DNA from 4 places in the Micromonospora sp. NPDC049903 genome. Region 4 is predicted to be linked to each of the others. Evidence: riboswitches for the same ligand, from Rfam matches in the RefSeq annotation. Region 4 holds a riboswitch; each other region holds the start of a gene.
What was found. A riboswitch is a leader RNA that binds a small molecule or an ion and turns the genes downstream of it on or off. The one in region 4 is predicted to bind cobalamin.

Region 1 (4,948 bases), on a different contig from region 4:
GGTGAGCTCCGGGCGAATCCGTCGCATTGCGCAAATCGTAACCATCTTGGTCGATGCGTCAAGGTCCTTCCGGAACCTTTCGGCCGGTACCGACCAGAGCGTCCAACAGCCGAGCCAACTCCACCGGGGTCCGTGGCCGGGCACCGGCCAGGTCGGGTACGCGGTCCAGCAGCCGGTGCACCACCGGCGCCCACGCCGGAGTCAACGCGGCACCGTCGAGCAGGTCCCCGCCGCCCAACTCGGCACCGGTCACGCCCTGCCGGATCCGGCCACCCGCCACCAGCACCCGCTCGTCGGCCCACCGGTACGCCAGGTCCACGTCGTGCGTGGCGAGCAGCAGCGTGGTGCCGGCCCGGTGCAGGGCGTCGAGCGTCCGCAGCAGCGCCTCCACCCCCGACGGGTCGAGCCCGGCGGTCGGCTCGTCCAGGATCAGCACCCGGGGCCGCAGCGCCACCGCCCCGGCGATCGCCACCCGCTTGCGCTGGCCGTACGAGAGCAGGTGGGTGGGGCGGTCGGCGAGGTCGGTGATCTCCAACGCCGCCAGCGCCTCGGCACAGCGCTGCCGCACCTGCGCGTCGTCCAGACCGAGGTTGACCGGCCCGAACGAGACGTCCTGGAAGACGGTCGCGGCGAACAACTGGTCGTCCGGGTCCTGGAGCACCAGTTGCACCTGCTGGCGGACGTCGAGCAGCCCGGCCCGGGTCCGGCGCAGCGGCACCCCGCCGACCAGCACCGTGCCCGCGTCGGCGGCCAACGCGCCGACCATCAGCCGGAACAGGGTCGTCTTGCCACCGCCGTTGGGCCCCAGCACGGCCATCCGCCGCCCGGCCGGCACCCGCAGGTCGGCGTCGGTCAGCACCGGCCGCTCCGCCTCGTACCCGAAGCTGACCCCGCGCAGTTCCAACAGCGGCGGGTCGCTGACCTCGCGCAGCTTCGCCAGGGGCGGGTCGCCGCTCATCCGAGCGCCACCAGCAGCCGGGTGGCCAGCACCACCGCCGCCAACAGCAGCACGGTGGTCGCCAGGAACGCCACCGACGGTTGCCGCACCTCGGTGCGTACCGCCAACGAGCCGGTGTAACCGCGCAGCGCCAACCCCTCCTCCCAACGCCGGGCCAGCGAGAACGCCCGGACGAAGACCGCGCCGGCCTGCCCGGCCAGTGACCGGTAGGTGCTGGCCCAGGTGCGGTAACCCAGCCGGGCCGCCTGGGCCTGCCGCACCGCGTGCACGCTCTCCAACAGCAGGAACAACATCCGGTAGATCAGCGCGGCCACCTCGGTGACCGCGCTGGGCACCCCGAGACGCTGGAGTCGGGGCAGCACGTCGGCGAGCGGCGTGGTGGCGGCGAACAGCAGCAGGCAGAGCAGGGCGGCGCAGGCCCGACCGGCGGTCGCGGCGGCCGTCGCCAGCCCCTCCGGCGCCCACCGCACGCGCGTCGGGCCGGAGACCGCCACCAGCATCGGCACCGAGCCGGTCAGGATGAACAACAGCGGGGTCCGGGCCGCCCGGACCAGCAGGCGCGGCGGCAGCGCCGCCGGCCCGAGCAACGCCGCCGCCGCGGTCAGACCCACCACCAGGGCACCCGGCCACGGTGGCAGGAGCAACGCGCAGCCCAACAGCCCCAGAGCCAACAGGGCCTTCTCCGCCGGGTGGCGGCGTCGCCAGGGGCTGGCGTACGCCGCCACGTCCAACGCGAGCACTAGTCGGTGGTCTTCTCCCCGGTCGCGGTCTGCTCGCCACGCAGCCGCTGCCGGGTCCGGGCGACCCCGAAGTAGTAGCCGAGGAACCCGGCGCCGAGGGCGGCCTGGAGTGCGAACAACGCCGACTCGATCTCACCCGACGGTGGCTCGTAGATCGAGCTGAACCACGGCTCGTAGTCGGGATGGTCGTTGACGATCGCCTCCTCGGCGAGGGCGTCTGCCCCGGCGAACGGCTCCTCGCCGCTGCCGAGCCCCAGCACCAGCGGCGCCACCGCCAGCGCCACCACGGCGAGCAGCAACAACAGGTTGGTCCGGCCGAACGACTTCACGCCACCGCTCCCTGGGTCGTCGGGGCCGGACGGCGCAGAATGCCGAGCCGGCGGAGTTCCTGCGGGCTCACCCGGACCAGCAACCGGACCACCAGGACGGTGAGCAGCCCCTCGCTGATCGCCAGCGGGATCTGGGTGACCGCGAAGATGGACCCGAACTTGGCCAGCGCGCCGACGAAGCCCGAATCCGGGTCGGGGAAGGCCAGCGCGAGCTGGGCACTGGTCACGCAGTAGGTCGCCAGGTCGGCCAAAGCGGCGGCGAAGAACACCGAGATGCCGAGGCCGCCACCGAGCCGGCGGATCAGCGCGTACACGCCGAAGGCCACCCAGGGGCCGACGATGGCCATCGAGAAGACGTTCGCGCCGAGCGTGCTCAACCCGCCGTGGGCCAGCAGGAGTGCCTGGAACAGCAGCACGATCGTGCCGAGCACACTCATCACGGGGGCTCGGAACAGGATCGCGCCGAGACCCACACCGGTCGGATGGGAACAGGAGCCGGTCACCGAAGGGATCTTCAGCGCCGACAGGACGAAGGTGAACGCACCGGCCGCGCCGAGCAACAACTTCGCGTCGGGGTTCGCGCGGACCTGCTGGACCAGGTTGCGCGCACCGTGGATGACGAACGGTGTCGAGACCGCGAACCATGCCGCCGCCTGCACCGGTGGTAGGTAGCCCTCAGCGATGTGCATGAGTCGACCTCCCCTTCCAACACCTCGTGGACGAGATCACACGTCGGGGTCGGTCTCCTGGCTCCCGGATCGTCGCGAACTCCGGCCTTCCCAGGTCCTCCACGGACCCAGTGGCGTACAAGTCGGAGTGAACTCCCCGGTCACAGTGGCGAGGGCCGCGCCGGTCTCACACCGGCTTCCCATTACCGCGACGGCGCGACGTTATCCGTTCCGCGCACCGGCGCACAAGACTCATCGATGCCCCAGCGGCCGTACTCGGGTGAAGAGTGCCGTTTGTCACGACGATTCCCGGGTAGACGCCAGATCCGTTGCGAGAAGGGGGCCGGCGGGTTGGACGAGAACGAGTTCATCGAGTCCGTGGCGAACCGCACCGGCGCGTCGACGGAACAGGCGACCGCCATCGCGCGCGCCACCCTGACCACGCTGGCCGAGCGGATCGACGGTGGCGAGGCCCGGAACCTGGCCGACCAACTCCCGGAAGGGCTACGGGCGTACACGTTCGCGCCCAGCGAGACCGCCGAACGGTTCGGGCTCGACGTGTTCGTCCAGCGCGTCGGCGGCCGGGCCGACGTCGACCCCGACCTGGCCGAGGCCGGCATCCGGGCGGTGATGGACACCATTCGGGATGACGTCGCCCCCGCCGACTACGACGACGTCATCGCGAACCTGCCGGCCGAACTGTGGCAGGTGGCCAACCCGGCGCCCTCGTACGACGCGCAGCGCGACCGCGGCTAGCGGATCACCGCCCGGTCAGGTGGGGCGCCGGCTCCACGTACACCGGCAGGTGATGCCCGGCCCGGGCGCAGAAGAGGGCGACCTCGTACGCCATGTCCCCCACCTCGGCCGAGCCGTCGATACCGACGGTGAGGATCGCCCCGTTGCCGGTGGTGGCGTGGAACAGGAACGCCCGCGACATCTGCACCACCACCTGGTGCAGCTCACCCTCACCGCACAGTCGGGCGGCGGCCAGACCCAACGCCTGGAGACCACAGACCACACTGGACAGTTGCTCGGCGATCTCCTCGTCGATGCCCCGCGAGGCCCCCAGCATGATGCCGTCCGGGGAGAGCACCACCGCGAACTTGGCACCGGGCACCCGATCCACGATGTCGTCGAGCGCGTCGTTGAGGTTCTCGGCGGTGACCAGGGCATGGGTCATAAGGGCGCTGTCCTCTCGTCGAAACTCCTACGTTCGTACCAGAGAAGACCCGGCGTCAGGGGGCTGACACTCCCCCTGATCCTGTTCCCTGATCCTCCTAACGTACGACGACGCTGGTCACCCTAATCGGACGGGTCGGACGGCACGATCACGCCGGGAATCGCTCCTCTGACCGACGGTGACGCCCGCTCAGGACGACGACACCGGGCCACGCAACCCCACCAGGCCGGGCACCGCGGCACGACCCAGTTCGGCGCCGCTGGCCGGGTCGAGCCATCTCAGTGCGTCCCGCCCACCCACATAGAGGCGACCGCTGTCCGGGCCGAGGAGGAGACCGCTGACGGGAGCGTCGACCGGCCGTTCGGCAACGACCCGCAGACCGACGGCATCCACGGTACGCACCACACCGGCCCCGCCGAGGAACAGTCGATCGTCGTCCGCCGTCGCGTACGCCGGGCCGGAGGCGACGGGGACGGCGGCGGTGCGGCGTACCGTCAGCTCCTCCGTGGAGATCTCGGCGACGGTGCCGGAGGTGAGGTCGGCGACGTACAACCGCGAGCCGTCCGGGGCGATCGCCATGGCGTGCCCGTCGGCCGGTCCCTCCCCGAACGGGTGCGGCAGGTCCACGCAGAACGCCCACCGCTCGTGCAGGTGCAGCGTGTGCACGAAGGCGTGGACGTCACGGCCCGGCCGCCCGCTGATCCGGTCCCGGGTATGCCGGTGATCGGGTTGGTGGGTGTAGAGCGTGTACAGGACGCGACGGTCCGGGGCGAGCACGGCCTGCCGCCCGTCGCCGCGCATCTCCTCCTCCGCGTCCGCCGGGATCGTCTGCTTGAGGCGGGTCTGCAACGGGCCCGCCACACCGGTGGCGAGGTCGACCACCCGGACCCGGTACCGGTCCGGTGCCTGCGGCGGCAGCCACTCCAGCACGAACAGGCCGCGGTGGTCGTGGCTGAACGCCTCCGGGACGACGTTGCCCGGCAGCCGTAGTCGCTGCCGCACTCCATCCGCGTCGGCGATCAGCACCGGCGTGACGTCCCGCCCGGCCGGAGACGCTGCGGTGACGCTCACCG
Region 2 (4,948 bases), on a different contig from region 4:
GCCGACGCGTACGGCACGGAGGAAGGCGGTCTCGTCGATGGCGGCGGTGACCGCCGGGCCGTCGGAGTGCCGGGCGGCGACCACCCCGGCCACCGAGTCGATGAGGTTGAGGATCCGGCCGCCGTGGACCGTACCCATGAGGTTGGTGTGGTGCTGGTCCATGATCTGCGACAGGGTCAGGTGGGACGCCGACGGTGCCCGACCGGCGGCGGTGATCGTGTCCTGCATGGCGGTTCGTCCGTCCTCGCGCGCGGTCTCGGGATGTGCGGTCTGCCGACGGCGTGCGCCCGGGGGGGGGCCCCCCCCCCGGCCCCCCCCCGGGGGGGGGGGGCGCGGGGGGCCCCCCCCCCCCGCCCGCCCCCCGGGGGCCCGGGGGGGGGGCCCGGCCCCCCCGGCCCGGGGGGGGGCCCCCCCCCCCCCGCCCCCCCGCCACCGGGTCAGGAGTCGCTCGTCGGCCCGCCCTCGGCGGCCAGCTCGGCGCGGACCGAGGCGGCGGCCCGGACCAGCGCGGTCAGGGCGGGACGGACCTCGTCGTAGCCCCGGGTCTTGAGCCCGCAGTCCGGGTTGACCCAGAGCCGCTGCGGGTCGACGACCGCCGCCGCCCGGCGCAGCGCGGTCACCACCTCGGCCGCATCCGGCACCCGGGGTGAGTGGATGTCGTAGACACCCGGCCCGATCCCCCGGGTGTAGCCGACGGTGGCCAGGTCGTCGAGGATCTCCATCCGGGAACGGGACGCCTCGATGCTGGTCACGTCGGCGTCCAGGGCGTCGATGGCGGGCAGCACCTCACCGAACTCCGAGTAGCACAGGTGGGTGTGGATCGCCGTGGCGTCGGCGACGCCGCTGGTCGCCAGCCGGAAGGCGGCCACCGCCCAGTCCAGGTAGGCGGTGTGGTCCCGACGGCGCGGCGGCAGCAGTTCCCGCAGCGCGGGCTCGTCGACCTGGATGATCCGGATGCCCGCCGTCTCCAGGTCCCGCGCCTCGTCGCGCAGGGCCAGCGCGACCTGCCGGGCGGTCTCCGCCAGCGGTTGGTCCACCCGCACGAACGACCAGGCCAGGATGGTCACCGGGCCGGTGAGCATGCCCTTGACCGGCCGGTCGGTGAGCGACTGGGCATAGCGGGACCAGGTCACCGTGATCGGTACGCGCCGGGTCACGTCGCCGTACAGGATCGGCGGGCGTACGCACCGGGAGCCGTACGACTGGACCCAGCCGTGGGCGGTGGCGGCGAAGCCGTCGAGGTGTTCGGCGAAGTACTGCACCATGTCGTTGCGCTCCGGCTCGCCGTGCACCAGCACGTCCAGCCCGAGCCGTTCCTGCTCGGCCACCACGTCGGCGATCTCGGCCCGCATCCGCTCGGCGTAACCGGCCGCGTCGAGGCGACCGGCCCGGTGCTCGGCCCGAGCCCGGCGCAGCGCCTCGGTCTGCGGGAACGACCCGATGGTGGTGGTCGCCAGCGTGGGCAGCCCGAGGCGGCGGCGTTGGGCGTCGGCGCGCTGCGGGTACGGACCGCGCCGGGTGTGCTCGGGCCGCAGCGCCTCCAGGCGGGCGCGGACCGCGTCGTCGCGCCACTGCCACGGCACCGGCGGGGGCGCGGCGGGCAACTCGCCCACCCCGTCGCGCAGCACCCGACCGAGCGCGACCACCTCGTCGACCTTCTGCCGGGCGAACGCCAACCGTTCGCGCAGCCGAGGGTCGAGGTCGGTCTCGGCGGCCAGGTCCACCGGCACGTGCAGAAGTGAGCAGGAGGTGGACACGGCCACGCTGTCGGCGAGTCCGGTGAGGGTGGCGCCGACGGCCGCAGCGGCCCGCAGGTCGGTCCGCCACACGTTGCGGCCGTCGACCAGCCCGGCGACCACGGTCCGGCCCGGCAGCGCGCCGTGGCCGGCGAGCCGGTCCAGGTCGCCGGGCCCGGCGACCAGGTCCAGACCGATCGCCTCGATCGGCGTGTCCAGCAGCGCGGGCAGCGCGTCGCCGAGTTCGCCGAAGTAGGCGGCGACGAACAGGCGGGGCCGGTGGGCCAGCCCGCCGAGCCGGGCGTACGCGGCACCGAGGTCGCGGATCTCGGCGTCGGACCGGTCGCCGACGTACGCCGGTTCGTCGAGCTGCACCCACGGCACGCCGACGTCGGCGAGCGCGGACAGCAGCTCGGCGTAGACGTCGACCAGGTCGTCCAGCCGGTCGAACGGGCGGAACCCGGCCGGCGCGTCGGCGGTGGGCTTGGACAGCAGCAGCAGGGTCGCCGGGCCGACCAGGACCGGACGGGTGGTGATGCCGAGCGCCCGGGCCCGCCCGTACTCGGTGAGCGGCTTGTCGGCACGGGCGGCGAAGGCGGTGTCCGGGCCGATCTCGGGCACCAGGTAGTGGTAGTTGGTGTCGAACCACTTCGTCATCTCCAGCGGCGGTTCCTGTGCGGTGCCGCGCGCCATGGCGAAGTAGGTGTCCAGCTCACCGAGGCCCAGCCGGCGGAACCGGTCGGGTACGGCGTCGACCGTGACGGCCGCGTCGAGCACGTGGTCGTAGAGCGAGAACGTGTTGGACGGTACCGCGGACAGGCCGGCGTCGTGCAACGTACGCCAGGTCTGTTCGCGTACCTGTGCGGCGGTGGCCCGCAGGGTCGGCTCGTCGACGCGGCCGGCCCAGTAGCCCTCGACCGCGGTCTTGAGTTCACGACGCGGGCCGATGCGCGGATAGCCGAGCACGGTGCTCGTGCCGAACGGAGTGGTCATGTCGCCAGGGTTCCCTTCCCTCGAGGTCCGGCGGTACGGCTCCGGGGAAGGCTGGGGAGGGCACGGCGCGACGACCGGCCTCGCCCTGGCCCTCCCGCGAGGCCGACGGCGGCGTGCGCGGCTGCGCACGCGGCACGGGCAGGTCTTCGGACTCGTGGGCGCGACCGGCTGGGCCGGTCTCCTACTGGCCGTCGCTTCCCGGACAGGTGTCCAGTGCGTGTGACGGCGGTCGTTCCCACTCACCGCTGCGGGGCAGTCCCGGATTCACACCGGGTTCCCTCTTACGACGCTCCGACCGGACGGCCGGGGCGAACCAGTACCGTCTCGGATCCTAGCGTCCGGATCGCGCCCGACGACCGTCGCGCCGGTGTGATGTCCGCGCCGCGACGCCGGGTCGAGCGGCGGGTGAACAACGACTCATCCGCCTTCCGCTGGCATGATCATGGTGTTAGTTTTTGCAAAGACTTGGCAAGAACAACGACTTTGCGTGGGAGTGCGGTGAGCGTCACCACCCTGCCGACGAGCCGGACGGACGTGCTCGGCGTGGCGGCGCAGCGTCGCCGGACCGGCCTCTGGCTGCTCGCGCTGACTATCGGCCTGGTCCTGACCGGGCTGGTCGCGGTCGGCGCCGGGGCGATCGGCATCCCCCCGCTCACGGTGGCCCGGATCATCGGGCACCAGCTCGTCGGGGTGCCCGGCGAGGTGACCTGGACCGGGCCGCAGCAGGCGATCGTCTGGCAGGTCCGGCTGCCCCGGGTCCTGCTCGGCATGCTGGTCGGCGCCGGGCTCGCGGTCTGCGGGGTGGCGTTGCAGGCCATGGTCCGCAACGTGCTCGCCGACCCGTACCTGCTCGGGATCAACTCCGGCGCCTCCAGCGGCGCGGCCGCCGCGATCCTGTTCGGCGCGGGTGCCGGCTTCGGCCAGTACGCGCTCTCCACCAGCGCGTTCGTCGGCGCGCTCGGCGCGTCGCTGCTGGTCTTCCTGATCGCGCGCAGCGGCGGCCGGGTCACCTCCATCCGGCTGCTGCTGGCCGGAGTCGCCGTCGGGTACGCGCTGTACGCCACCACCAGCTTCCTGATCTTCGCCTCCGGGTCCGCCGAGGGCGCCCGGTCGGTGATGTTCTGGCTCCTCGGGTCGCTGGGTCTGGCCCGCTGGAACGCCCTGCTGCTGATCGCCGCGGTGGTGCTGATCGGCACCATCGGCTACCTGACCGTCGTCGGGCGGCGACTCGACGTCCTGGCCATCGGCGACGAGACCGCGCACACCCTGGGCGTCTCGCCGGACCGGTTCCGGCTCCGGCTGCTCGTGCTGGTCTCGCTCAGCGTCGGCATCCTGGTCTCCGCCGCCGGCAGCATCGGGTTCGTCGGCCTGGTCGTGCCACACCTGGCCCGGCGCATCGTCGGCGCGCCGCACGTCCGCGTGGTGCCGGTGGCCGCGCTGCTCGGGGCGATCCTGCTGGTCTGGGCCGACGTGCTGGCCCGGGTGCTGCTGGCGCCGCAGGAGATCCCGATCGGCATCATCACCTCCCTGCTCGGCGCTCCCTTCCTGCTGGTCCTGATCCGCCGTCTGCACGCCTCCGGTGCCTGAAGAGCCCACCCGTCAAGGAGAACCGATGTTGAAGGCAACCCGCCTCGCCACCGCCGCCGCCTCCGCGTGCGTGCTGCTCGTCGCCGGGTGCGGCGGCGCCGCCGACGGGCCGACCGAGGCCGGTCCCGGCTATCCGGTCACGGTGACCAACTGCGGCGTGGACGTCACCTTCGACGCTCCTCCCCAGCGGGTCGTGCTGCTCAAGAGCGCCGCCGTGCCGTACCTGCACGCGCTCGGCGTCCTGGACCGGGCCACCGCCCGCGCCGGGCAGTACCCGAAGGAGTACTACGACGCGGAGACCCAGGCCGAGCTGGACCGGATCCCGCTGCTGACCGACAAGACCGACACCAGCGGCCACCTCCAGATCTCCAAGGAGGTGGTGATCAGCCAGGAGCCCGACCTGGTCCTCGGCGAGGTCGACAACCTCTCCCGCGACACCCTGGAGGCGGTGGACATCCCGCTGCTGGAGGAGCCGGCGATGTGCCCGGACAGCACCGCCGTACCGAGCTTCGACGACATCTACCGGCAGATGGAGACGTACGGCCGGGTGTTCGGCCGCCAGGCCGAGGCGACGACTGCGGTCACCGCGCTCAAGGACCGGATGACGAAGGTCCAGGCCGAGGCGGGCGACT
Region 3 (4,948 bases), on a different contig from region 4:
ACGGCCGTGTCTATTTCATCGACAGTGGCGCGATATTCCTGGAGCACTATTCTCCGACCGGCCGCCGAACCATTATCGACATGTTGTCGAAGAACGAGTACTTCGGCGAGGACTCGCTTCCCGGAATGCCGAACCAGTACATTCCCGCCGCCGTGGTCGACACGAATCTGATCGTGCTCGAAAACGTCGCCATGCGGGACCTGCTCGACGAGGCGAACATCTGCGACGTGTGGCTGCGCAGCCAGATGTTGAAAGCGCGCCGGCACCGCTCGCTGCTGTTACAACACACCACATCCGACTGCGAGGCGCGTCTGGCGATGCGACTTCTCGACCTGGCGCAGGGGTTCGGCACCGCGTCCGGCCGCAGCATCCGCATCGGCCTCAAGCTGCGCCACGAGGACTACGCCGCGATGATCGGCACGACCCGCTCCCGGGTCGGGCTGTTCCTGCAACGCTTCACCGATCGCGGGATGATCCGGAGAACGCCGTGCGGCGCCATTCACGCCGACCCGCGCCTGATCGTCGACTACCTGATGGAGCGGATGGGCCTGGGGTCGGGCCGGTTGGGCCGCCCCGACGCCGTCGCCTGAGCGCCACCCGCCATCCACCGGCCGGCACCCGTACGCCGCCGACTCCCACCCGCGACCACGGTCGGCCGCGAGTGGGAGTCGGCGGAAGCGAAGGGTCACTGCTGGCCGCTCGGCTCCACGACCGTCGGGGTCGCGGTGCTCGGGGTGGCGGAGCGGGCCTGCTCCCGGGCCGACCGGACGTCGTGCCGGCGACGCCGCTCCCGCGCGTTCTGATAGAGGCTGCGGCCCCACAGCAGCAGCCCACCCCCGTCGAGCAGGAAGCTGATCACCGCGATGGTGACGAAGTCCAGCGACCCCATCATGGAGTCCTGCCCGGAGACAAAGAGCAGGAACTGGTAGATGAAGCCCCACAGCAGCGGGATCCCGACGAAGATCAGGGTGAGCAGGGCCATGAACCGCCCGCCGATCCACGCCAGGGCGTACCAGCGCACCACACGCATCTCCCGCCGGGGCAGGCCGGACTGGTCCACCCGGGGCGTGCGCCGCACCATCCGCGCGACCAGGTTGCGCAGGTAGTCCTCGGTGTCGGACATCAGGTTCCGGCAACCGAGCGCGGTGGCGACGATGTAGTAGCCGTCGGTCCGCAGGAACAGGAACGTCTGCCAGATGATCCGGACCAGGTACGTGAACAGCAGTGCCGTGAGCAGCAGCGCGCCCCACTCCGGCAGTTGCAGGTAGCCCTGCCGGCCCGCCCAGAGGGCGAAGACGAAGGACGAGGCGAGCACACCGTCCACCAGGGTTCCGGCGATGAACGCGACGAAGCGCTGCCGCTTCGGCGCCATCCAGATCGTGCTCATGTCGGTCTGGACCACCAGGATGTACATCTGGTTGCCGATGACGAGCCGCGACGGTACGCCCGCCGCCCGCGCCGCGACCATGTGCGCGGCCTCGTGGATCGCGACCCCGACCAGGGTGAGGATGAACGTCGCCCAGGTCAGCGCCGCGAAGTGGATCGGGAACAGCAGCGTCTCGCCGGGCGTCGGCAGCAGGTCGGGATCGTCCGCGGCGAGGTACACGCCACCCGCGATGATCAGGACGCAGAGCAGCAGCACGGGGAGGCTGACCATGCGGCGGGCCACCGTCGGGCTGAGCCAGTTCAGGCTCCAGCTGCGCCGGGGGCGGGACGTCGCGGCCGGGGCGGGGGCCGGGGCGGGGCCGGGTGTGGCGGCCTCGCCGTCGACCTCGACGAAGCCCTCGTCGCCCAGGGCGTCGAGGAAGTCGGTGATGTCGGGCGTCTCGGAGTACTTCTGTTCGTACTGGCGGACCGCCTCGCCCACCGAGTTGCCGGCGGCCAGCGAGTGGAGCAGATCCAGCCCTTCGGCGGGAATCGACAGGAACACCTGTCGCTCGACGTCGCCGATGATGACGGTGTCGCCCTCCGCTCGGTGGTCGAACGGGCGCACTCGGACAAGTGTGTCTGGTGGGTAGCCGGCCATGGTCAGTCGTCCTTTTCGCTCATCTCATCCGGGTCGTTGAAGGCCGGCACCCGGAGTTGCCGTCCGGGTGCCGGCCTTCAGGTGTGTCACCGTCAGGAGACGACACACGCAGCGGCGACAGCGCTGGTCTTCACCGACTCCAGCCGGCGAACCGTGAGCTTCTTCATGAGAATCACCTCCCTCGCGACATCGGGCAGCACTACGGTGCCGGTCGCGGGAGAGATCGTCTGCTCACTTATGTGCATACGCCGATAGCGTGTGTGTGGCATTGAGGGAGTCGAACCGAACATACTTCACAAGCGACGCCGATCCGGTGGCGTCCTGGTCGTGCCGACCCGCGAGCTACGCGTCGGCCCAGCCGGCCGGATTCATGCACGACTCCCGGCTGATCCCCGAGCCGGTGTCCGGCCAGTCGCCGAACCGCTCGTGATGCAGGTGGGAGAAGAGGTAGCAGAAGCCCTCGCAGCCGGCGTCGGGCACCGCCGTCACCGGATTCGCCTTGACCGCCTCATAGAACTCCCGACCCAGCGCCACGATGTACCCACGCGCGTACAGGAAGCCGTCGTCGGAACCGTCGGTGATCTCGTGGATGTCGGCGCGGTCGATGTCGTACAGCTTGCGCTCCACGACCCGGTCGAGGGCGACCAGCTCGGTGCGGGACAGGTCGGCGGAGAGTCGGCGCAGCTCGGCGACGAACGGGTCGAGCCACCGGTCGATGGCGTACCCGTCGTCGTGCGCGGGGTCGCGGCCGACCAGGGCGCGGCGTAGGGCCGCCGGCTCCGGCCCCAGCGCGGCCCACGCCTGCTCCACCAGCGCCCAGAAACGGTCCTCCTCCTCGGCCGTCGGCAGCGTCGGGGGAACCTCAAGATCACTATTCGTCATGGCCGGACGATAGCCCCGAGCACCGACATCGGGAGCGGACGTGACGCACGGCGTGCGAGCCGTCGCACATTGACAGCGACGGTGGGGGTCGACAGACTGGCCCGACAATTCCACATCCGCGGTCACGTGTGGGGGAAGTCCGGTCGAAGTCCGGCGCTGGCCCGCAACGGTAGGCCGCCGGGGGATACCCCGGTGGCGAGCCCGAATACCCGACGTGCCCGCGAGTCCCTGCTCCTCACCCGTCGTGGCCCACGGGTCGGAGGCCGGCCAGCCACGTTCTGACGGGCGGGCCGGGTTCCTGACGACCGCCGGGCCGGAAAGGCGCGCCCCGATGGTCGTCCGCCTGAGCCGGTACCGCCTGCTCACCCTCCTCTGCGGCGTACTCGCCGCCCTCACCCTCACCCTGACACTCACCGGCCCGGCGATCGCCGCCCCCGCCCAGGTGGGCAGCGTCCGCTCCGACGCGGCCGCCGGTTGGCTGGCCCGCCAACTGGTCGACGGGGAACGATTCGAGACCGTCTTCGACGGCGTCGCGTACCCGGACCAGGGGTTGACCCTCGACGCGGTCTTCGCCTTCGCCGCCGCCGGTGTCGCCGACGACTTCGGCGCGTCGGCGCTGGCCTGGGTCACCCGGCCGGACGTCCGCGACGGCTACGTCGGCAACGGCACCACCGAGGCGTACGCGGGCGCGACCGCCAAGCTCGCCCTCGCCGTCGCGGTACGCGGCGGCGACCCGACCGACGTCGGCGGGGTGGACCTGGTCGCCCGGCTGCGCGGGTTGCAGGCGCCCGACGGCCGGTTCACCGACCGGTCGGCGTGGGGCGACTACAGCAACACGTTCAGCCAGTCCTTCGCGATTCTCGCGTTGCGTCGGACCGCAGCGGGGGTGCCGCCGTCGGCCGCCGGGTGGCTGGCCGGCACCCGGTGCCCGGACGGTGGTTACCCGGTGCTGCCGGCGCAGTCGGTCTGTAGCTCCGACGTGGACGCCACCGCCCTCACGGCGCAGGCGTTGCGGGCCGCCGGTCGGCACTCCGATGCCGCCGGGGCACTGCGCTGGCTGGTGTCGGTGCAGCGGGTCGACGGCGGGTTCGCCAACGCCGACGGGATCGCCAACGCCAACAGCACCGGCCTGGCGGCGCAGGCGCTGCGCGACGGCGGTCGGCCGGTGGCCTGGCTGCGGGCCCGGGTCTTCCTGACCGGGTTGCAGGTCGGCTGCGCCGGGCCGGCGGCCGACCGGGGTGCCGTGGACTTCGACGGCGGCGTCTTCGACCCGGGCACCGCCACCCGCGCCACCGCCCAGGCCGTCCTCGGTATCACCGGCACCGGGTACGCGCGGCTCTCCGCCGCCACCGCCGACCCCGGCGCACCCACCCTGCCCTGCCGTTGATCCGCACACCGATCCCCGTTCCCCGAGCCGAAGGAGTGCCCATGTCCCATGTCCAGAGTCCCGTCCGCCGGTGGTTCGCCGGCCTGTTGGCAGCGGCCGTCGTCGCGCTCGGCCTGATCGCCGTCGAACCGTCGCCGCGCGCCGCCCACGCCGCCGCCTGCACCGGCACGACGGGGGTCACCGTCGTGGTCGACTACGGACCGCTCGGCGGCGGCGTCCAGGTGGCGTGCGCGCTCGGCGACCCGGCCACCGGGCTGGCCGCCCTCCAGGGCGCGGGCTTCGCGGTGACCGGCACCCAACGATGGGGCCTGGCGTTCATCTGCCGGATCAACGGCCAGCCGACCGCCGCCACCGAGCCCTGCGTGAACACCCCGCCGGCCAGCGCGTACTGGTCCTACTGGCACGCCTCCGGCAGCGGTGCGGCCTGGACCTACAGCACGCTGGGCGCGACCAGCTACAACCCGGCACCGGGAACGGTCGAGGGATGGTCCTTCGGCACCGGCACGGCACCCAGCATCACCGCCCCCTGACCTGCGGATAGCCTGACGGGTCGCGCGCCCGCCGGGTGTCGACGCCGTCTGGCGCCGTAGGGCGACCGGGCGGTACGGTGTCGACACCCGGCGTGCCGGGCCACAACTGAATGCGTCCCGTTC
Region 4 (4,948 bases):
AGGTCTCCGTGACCGACGTGCCCTGCACCAGACCGGCGTCCGCCGTGACGACGAAGCACAGGAACACCGGAGCGCCGGGTGTCGTGGGCGGAGTGCCCTGGGTCAGGTTGAACGACACCGCGCCGGCCACCGAGTCGAGTGCGGTGCCCTCGGCCACGATCCAGGTCGGAGTCGTGGGTGTCGGAGCACAGTCGCCGAACGTCGGGACGGTCGCGATCCCGTACGTGAGGCCGGCGAAGGCGGGCGGCGCGGGGGTGGCCGACGCCACCGTGACGGTCGCGTCGTACGTCGTCGCCGCGGTCAGGCGCACCGCGAACGGTGCGGCGACCACGTCGTCCGGGCTCATGTTGTCGAAGCCGGTGCTGAAGGCCAACGACGCCGCCGTGCCGGCCGTGGGGTGCTCGGCGTAGGTGGTGCCGTCCGTGCTGCCCTCCATGCTGAAGCTACCGGCGGTGAACGTGCCCGAGGCGTACTCGGAGTCGTTCCAGGCGGCGAGGGTGATCGTCGCGCCGAGGCCGAGCGCGATCCCTCCGGCCAGAATCGCCTTGAGCTTGCGACGGTTTCCTCGACTGCTCGACTCGCCCGTCGTCATCCCTGTCGGTCCATTCACCTTGTCCTCCTCGTGCAACCCCGTTGGCGTGCTGTCACGCAGGGACACGATAGAACTCCAATGCGGACAACCCAGTCATAACGCCCAAAACTTCACGGAGGTGTATCGGCCAGCATCAAGTGAATCGAATTCGTGTCGCGTTGCCGCTAGCATCGCCGGATGGCAACACGGCTCGTACAGATCAACATGAAGGCCCGGGACGACTCCGCGCTGGGCGGTTTCTGGGCGGAGACGCTCGGCTGGGGGATCTCCAGCGAGGAGCCCGGCGTCACCAACCTCGAACCCGAGGGCGTCGCCTATCCCGACCCGATCGCCGTCTTCGTCGACCTCGTCGTCTCCTCGGAACCCAAGACGGTGAAGAACCGCGTGCACCTCGACCTCGCCACCACCTCGGCGGACCACCACGCCGAGACGGTCGCGCGCCTGAAAAATCTCGGCGCCACCCTCGCCGACGTGGGACAGGGCGACGTCCCGTGGACGGTCATGGCCGACCCGGAGGGCAACGAGTTCTGCGTCCTGGACCCGCGACCGGCCCACCGGGACGTCGGACCGGTCGCCGCCGTCGTGGTCGACTGCGCGGACCCGCGCGCCATGGCCGACTTCTGGAGCACCGCCATGGACTGGCGTCTGCACGAGGTTACCGACCGCGCAGCGGTCCTGCGCTCCGCTGCGGACGTGGGTCCGTACCTGCAGTTCCTGCGTACGCCCGACGTGAAGACCGGCTGGAACCGGGTCCACCTCGACGTCCGCCCGTACCCCGGTGACGACCCGCAGGGCGAGGCGGCCAGGCTGCGGGCTCTCGGCGCCTCCACCGTGGACGTGGGCCGCGACGATCTGCCGTGGACGGTCATGGCCGACCCGGAGGGCAACGAGTTCTGCCTCCTCGCCCCGAGCTGACGCACCCTTACGCCGTCGGGGTCAGTGGCCCGCCGGCTCCCAGCGGTCCCGGTGCACCGCTGCCCGCCAGGGACGGCGCTGCCGCCAGCCGTGTCGTTCCAGGTCCGGCACCTGCTCCAGGTGGGTGACCGGACCCAGGCACAGCCAGGCCACCGGGCGGACACCCGCCGGGATCCGCAGCAGGTCCCGCACGAACGGTTCCCGGTAGAACGACACCCAGCCCACGCCGAGCCCCTCGGCGGTGGCCGCCAGCCACAGGTTCTGGATGGCCAGACACACCGAGTACAGGCCGGCGTCGGCGATGGCGTGCCGACCCAGCACCGCCGGGGACCCCCGGTCCGGGTCGTACGTCACCACGACCGACAGGGTCGACTCCAGCACCCCGTCGATCTTGATCGTGCCGAACCGGCGCGCCTCCTCCCCGTCCAGGGTCGCGGCGAAGACGTCCCGCTCCTGCTGCACGTGGCGGTGGAACTCCGCCCGCAGCGCGGAATCGCGGACCAGGATGAAGTCCCACGGCTGCGACAGGCCGACGCTGGGCGCGGCGTGCGCGGCGGCCAGCACCCGATCGAGGACCTCGGCCGGGATCGGCGCGCCGGTGAACTGACCGCGTACGTCCCGACGGGCGTGGATGACCTCGTACACTTCGTTGATCATGGGCAGGCTCCCGCTGCGCTCCAGGCCCTGGCCACAGCGCAGGGCAACCAGGCGCGAGGCCGGTCTTCGGACTTCCGGATCGTCACCTCACCGCCCGCCTTCCCAGCCCGGCAGGGCCAGTGGCTGCGCGTGACGCGCGTGGGCGGCAGCTCCCCGGTCACCGCGGCGGGCCCGTGCCGGACTCTCACCGGCTTCCCGATTCTCCCCACCACGGGTGGGGCACCTCGCAACAGTTCGTGCCGCCGAGCACCCTACCGGACACCGTCGTCCGTCGGCGCTGCCGGAAGATCGAGTCACTAGTCTCGGTGTCGTGACCTCCGAGACCACACCCCTGCGGCAGCTCACTCTGGACCAGCTGCGGAAGCGGACGAGCGAGAAGTGGCGCGCCTACCCGAGCGACGTGCTTCCGATGTTCGTGGCGGAGCTGGACGCGCCGCTGGCCGGGTCGGTCGTCGACGCGATCACCGAGGCCGTCCGGCGCGGCGACACGGGCTACCCCACCGGCACCGACTACGCCGAGGCGCTCGCCCACTTCGCCCGCGACCGGTGGGACTTCGACGGCATCGCGGTGGACCGCACCACGATGGTTCCGGACGTGATGAGCGGCATCGTCGAGGTCCTCGACGTGATCTGTGGTCCGACCGACGCCGTCGTGGTCAACTGCCCGGTCTACGCGCCGTTCTACCAGGTCGTGGGGCGTACCGGTCGATCCATCGAGGAGGCCCCGCTCGGCGAGGACGGCCGGATCGACATGGCGGTCCTGGACGAGGCGTTCCGGCGCGCGGCGGAACGTGGCTCCCGGCCCGCGTACCTGCTGTGCAGCCCGCACAACCCGACCGGCACGGTGCACACCGCCGACGAACTCGCCGAGGTCGCCGCGCTGGCGGGCCGGCATGGTGTCCGTGTGGTGGTCGACGAGATCCATGCGCCGCTGGTGCTGACCGGGGCCGGGTTCACGCCGTACCTGAGCGTGCCCGGCGCCGAGAACGCCTTCTCGGTCATCTCCGCGTCCAAGGCCTGGAACCTGGCGGGGCTCAAGGCCGCCGTCGCCATCGCCGGACCCGCTGCGGCCGACGATCTCGCCCGCATCCCCGCCTGGGTCAACGAGGGGCCCAGCCACGTCGGTGTGCTGGCCCACGTCGCCGCCCTGCGAGACGGCGTCGGATGGCTCGACGCCCTCGTGGACGACCTCGACGAGAACCGTCGCCTCCTCACCCGGCTGCTGGCCGAACACCTTCCGACGGTCCGTTACCGCCCTGGCGAGGGCACCTACCTGGCCTGGCTCGACTGCCGCGCCCTCGGTCTCGGCGACGACCCCGCCGCGACCTTCCTCGATCGCGGCCGGGTGGCGCTCAGTCCCGGCCCTGTCTTCGGTACCGGGGGAGCGGGACACGCGCGATTCAACCTCGGCACCACCCCCGAGCTGATCACTGAAGGCGTGCGGCGGATGGCCGAGGCACTGACCTGACGCCGGTGCCACTGCCGGCCCGTTCGCACCGCACGCCGGGATTGCTACTGTGGTGAACATGTATGCACCGGAGGATCGCACCGCCAAGGCGATCATTCGGGACACCGCCCTGGAACTCTTCGGCGAACAGTGGCCGGCGGCCGCGTCGCTCAAGCAGGTAGCGGAGCGCGCGGGAGTCTCGCAGTCGCTCATCATCAAGCACTACGGGTCGCGTGAGGGCCTGGTCGCCGCCGTCGACGCGCACGTGCTGGGCGTGTTGGGCAACGCACTGGAGGCACTCGCCGAGACAGCCGGTTCCGGCCCGCCCGACCGTTTCCTCGCGTCGGCCGACGCGCTGTCCTCCCCGTCGGCCACCCGGTATCTCGCGCACCTGCTCGTCGGCACCACGTCGCGCTCGGTCGAGGCGTACCGGATGCTGCAGGGGTTCGCCGACTCGCTCATGCACCGGATGGCCGACGCGGGCGCGGTCGCCCCGGACGTGGACCGGGCACAACTCGCGGTCGTGCTGCTGGCCCATGAGCTCTCCATCATCCTGCTGCGCGACCGCATCACCGACGTGCTTGGTACCGATCCGATGGGTCACGACGGCCTGCGGCGCTGGTGGGACACCATCGATCGGCTCTACTCCGGCACCGCGATCCAGGAGCCCGTCCCGGCCGAGGGCTGAGTGACGTCGCCGACTCGGGCTCCTTCGAGCAGGCCCTCGACTCGACGGGTGCACAAACGTTCACTATGCTGAGCGATAGTTCACCAATCGTCTCCGAGCGAACGGCGGCCATGCCCACGACCACGTCCCCGAGTCCGCCGCGCGGTCCGGTCTCGCGGCTCAACGACCTGCTCGTCGCGCCCGGGGCCACGCGGGCGGAGAGTCGGCTCAGCTACCTCACCGCAGGTGTCGGCGCGACCATCGCCGGGGCCGTGGGCGCCGCTGCCGGCTACCCGGTGCCGATCGTCCTCCTGCTGACGGTGCTCGGATTCGACCTGTTCGGTGGTGCCGTCGTGAACGCCACCGTGTCCGCATCGAGGCGGTTCCACACCGGCGCCGACGTCGTCCGACGACAACTGGTCTTCGTGGCGGCCCACGTCCACCTGCCCGTCGTCGCGTTGGTCCTGCCCGCGTACCCGTGGTCGACCGCGATCGTGCTCTACGCCGGCACCCTCGCCGCCGCCGTGCTGATCGCCACCGCCGCACCGGCGCTGAAACGCCCACTCGCGTTCGCGGCCTCGACCGTGCTGCTCGTCGCGGCGGTGACGCTGTCGCCGGTCCCGACGGCACTCGCCTGGCTGGCACCGATGCTCATCCTCAAACTCCTGCT

Region 1: linked by a shared signal. The riboswitch ahead of ACIBO1_RS19380 (energy-coupling factor ABC transporter permease) and the one ahead of bluB (5,6-dimethylbenzimidazole synthase) in region 4 are both predicted to bind cobalamin.
Region 2: linked by a shared signal. The riboswitch ahead of metE (5-methyltetrahydropteroyltriglutamate--homocysteine S-methyltransferase) and the one ahead of bluB (5,6-dimethylbenzimidazole synthase) in region 4 are both predicted to bind cobalamin.
Region 3: linked by a shared signal. The riboswitch ahead of ACIBO1_RS17125 (peptidase) and the one ahead of bluB (5,6-dimethylbenzimidazole synthase) in region 4 are both predicted to bind cobalamin.

Annotation. Positions count from the first base shown of each region.
Region 1 is NZ_JBITKL010000012.1:35,070-40,017, reverse strand. Features, by position in the region: gene ACIBO1_RS19400 (alpha-glucuronidase) at 1-27, opposite strand, end outside; gene ACIBO1_RS19395 (energy-coupling factor ABC transporter ATP-binding protein) at 59-958, opposite strand; gene cbiQ (cobalt ECF transporter T component CbiQ) at 955-1,698, opposite strand; gene ACIBO1_RS19385 (energy-coupling factor ABC transporter substrate-binding protein) at 1,698-2,027, opposite strand; gene ACIBO1_RS19380 (energy-coupling factor ABC transporter permease) at 2,024-2,716, opposite strand; cobalamin riboswitch at 2,746-2,921, opposite strand; gene ACIBO1_RS19375 (DUF2267 domain-containing protein) at 3,047-3,451, shown strand; gene ACIBO1_RS19370 (roadblock/LC7 domain-containing protein) at 3,456-3,875, opposite strand; gene ACIBO1_RS19365 (YncE family protein) at 4,065-4,948, opposite strand, start outside.
Region 2 is NZ_JBITKL010000018.1:29,552-34,499, reverse strand. Features, by position in the region: gene ACIBO1_RS23510 (acyl-CoA thioesterase) at 1-228, opposite strand, end outside; gene metE (5-methyltetrahydropteroyltriglutamate--homocysteine S-methyltransferase) at 438-2,729, opposite strand; cobalamin riboswitch at 2,849-3,062, opposite strand; gene ACIBO1_RS23500 (FecCD family ABC transporter permease) at 3,228-4,316, shown strand; gene ACIBO1_RS23495 (ABC transporter substrate-binding protein) at 4,342-4,948, shown strand, end outside.
Region 3 is NZ_JBITKL010000009.1:235,779-240,726, reverse strand. Features, by position in the region: gene ACIBO1_RS17140 (Crp/Fnr family transcriptional regulator) at 1-590, shown strand, start outside; gene ACIBO1_RS17135 (hypothetical protein) at 686-1,993, opposite strand; gene ACIBO1_RS17130 (DUF4240 domain-containing protein) at 2,369-2,908, opposite strand; cobalamin riboswitch at 3,011-3,140, shown strand; gene ACIBO1_RS17125 (peptidase) at 3,240-4,295, shown strand; gene ACIBO1_RS17120 (hypothetical protein) at 4,331-4,825, shown strand.
Region 4 is NZ_JBITKL010000011.1:16,707-21,654, forward strand. Features, by position in the region: gene ACIBO1_RS18330 (SipW-dependent-type signal peptide-containing protein) at 1-610, opposite strand, end outside; gene ACIBO1_RS18335 (VOC family protein) at 770-1,507, shown strand; gene bluB (5,6-dimethylbenzimidazole synthase) at 1,529-2,164, opposite strand; cobalamin riboswitch at 2,204-2,406, opposite strand; gene ACIBO1_RS18345 (MalY/PatB family protein) at 2,475-3,632, shown strand; gene ACIBO1_RS18350 (TetR/AcrR family transcriptional regulator) at 3,691-4,299, shown strand; gene ACIBO1_RS18355 (hypothetical protein) at 4,410-4,948, shown strand, end outside.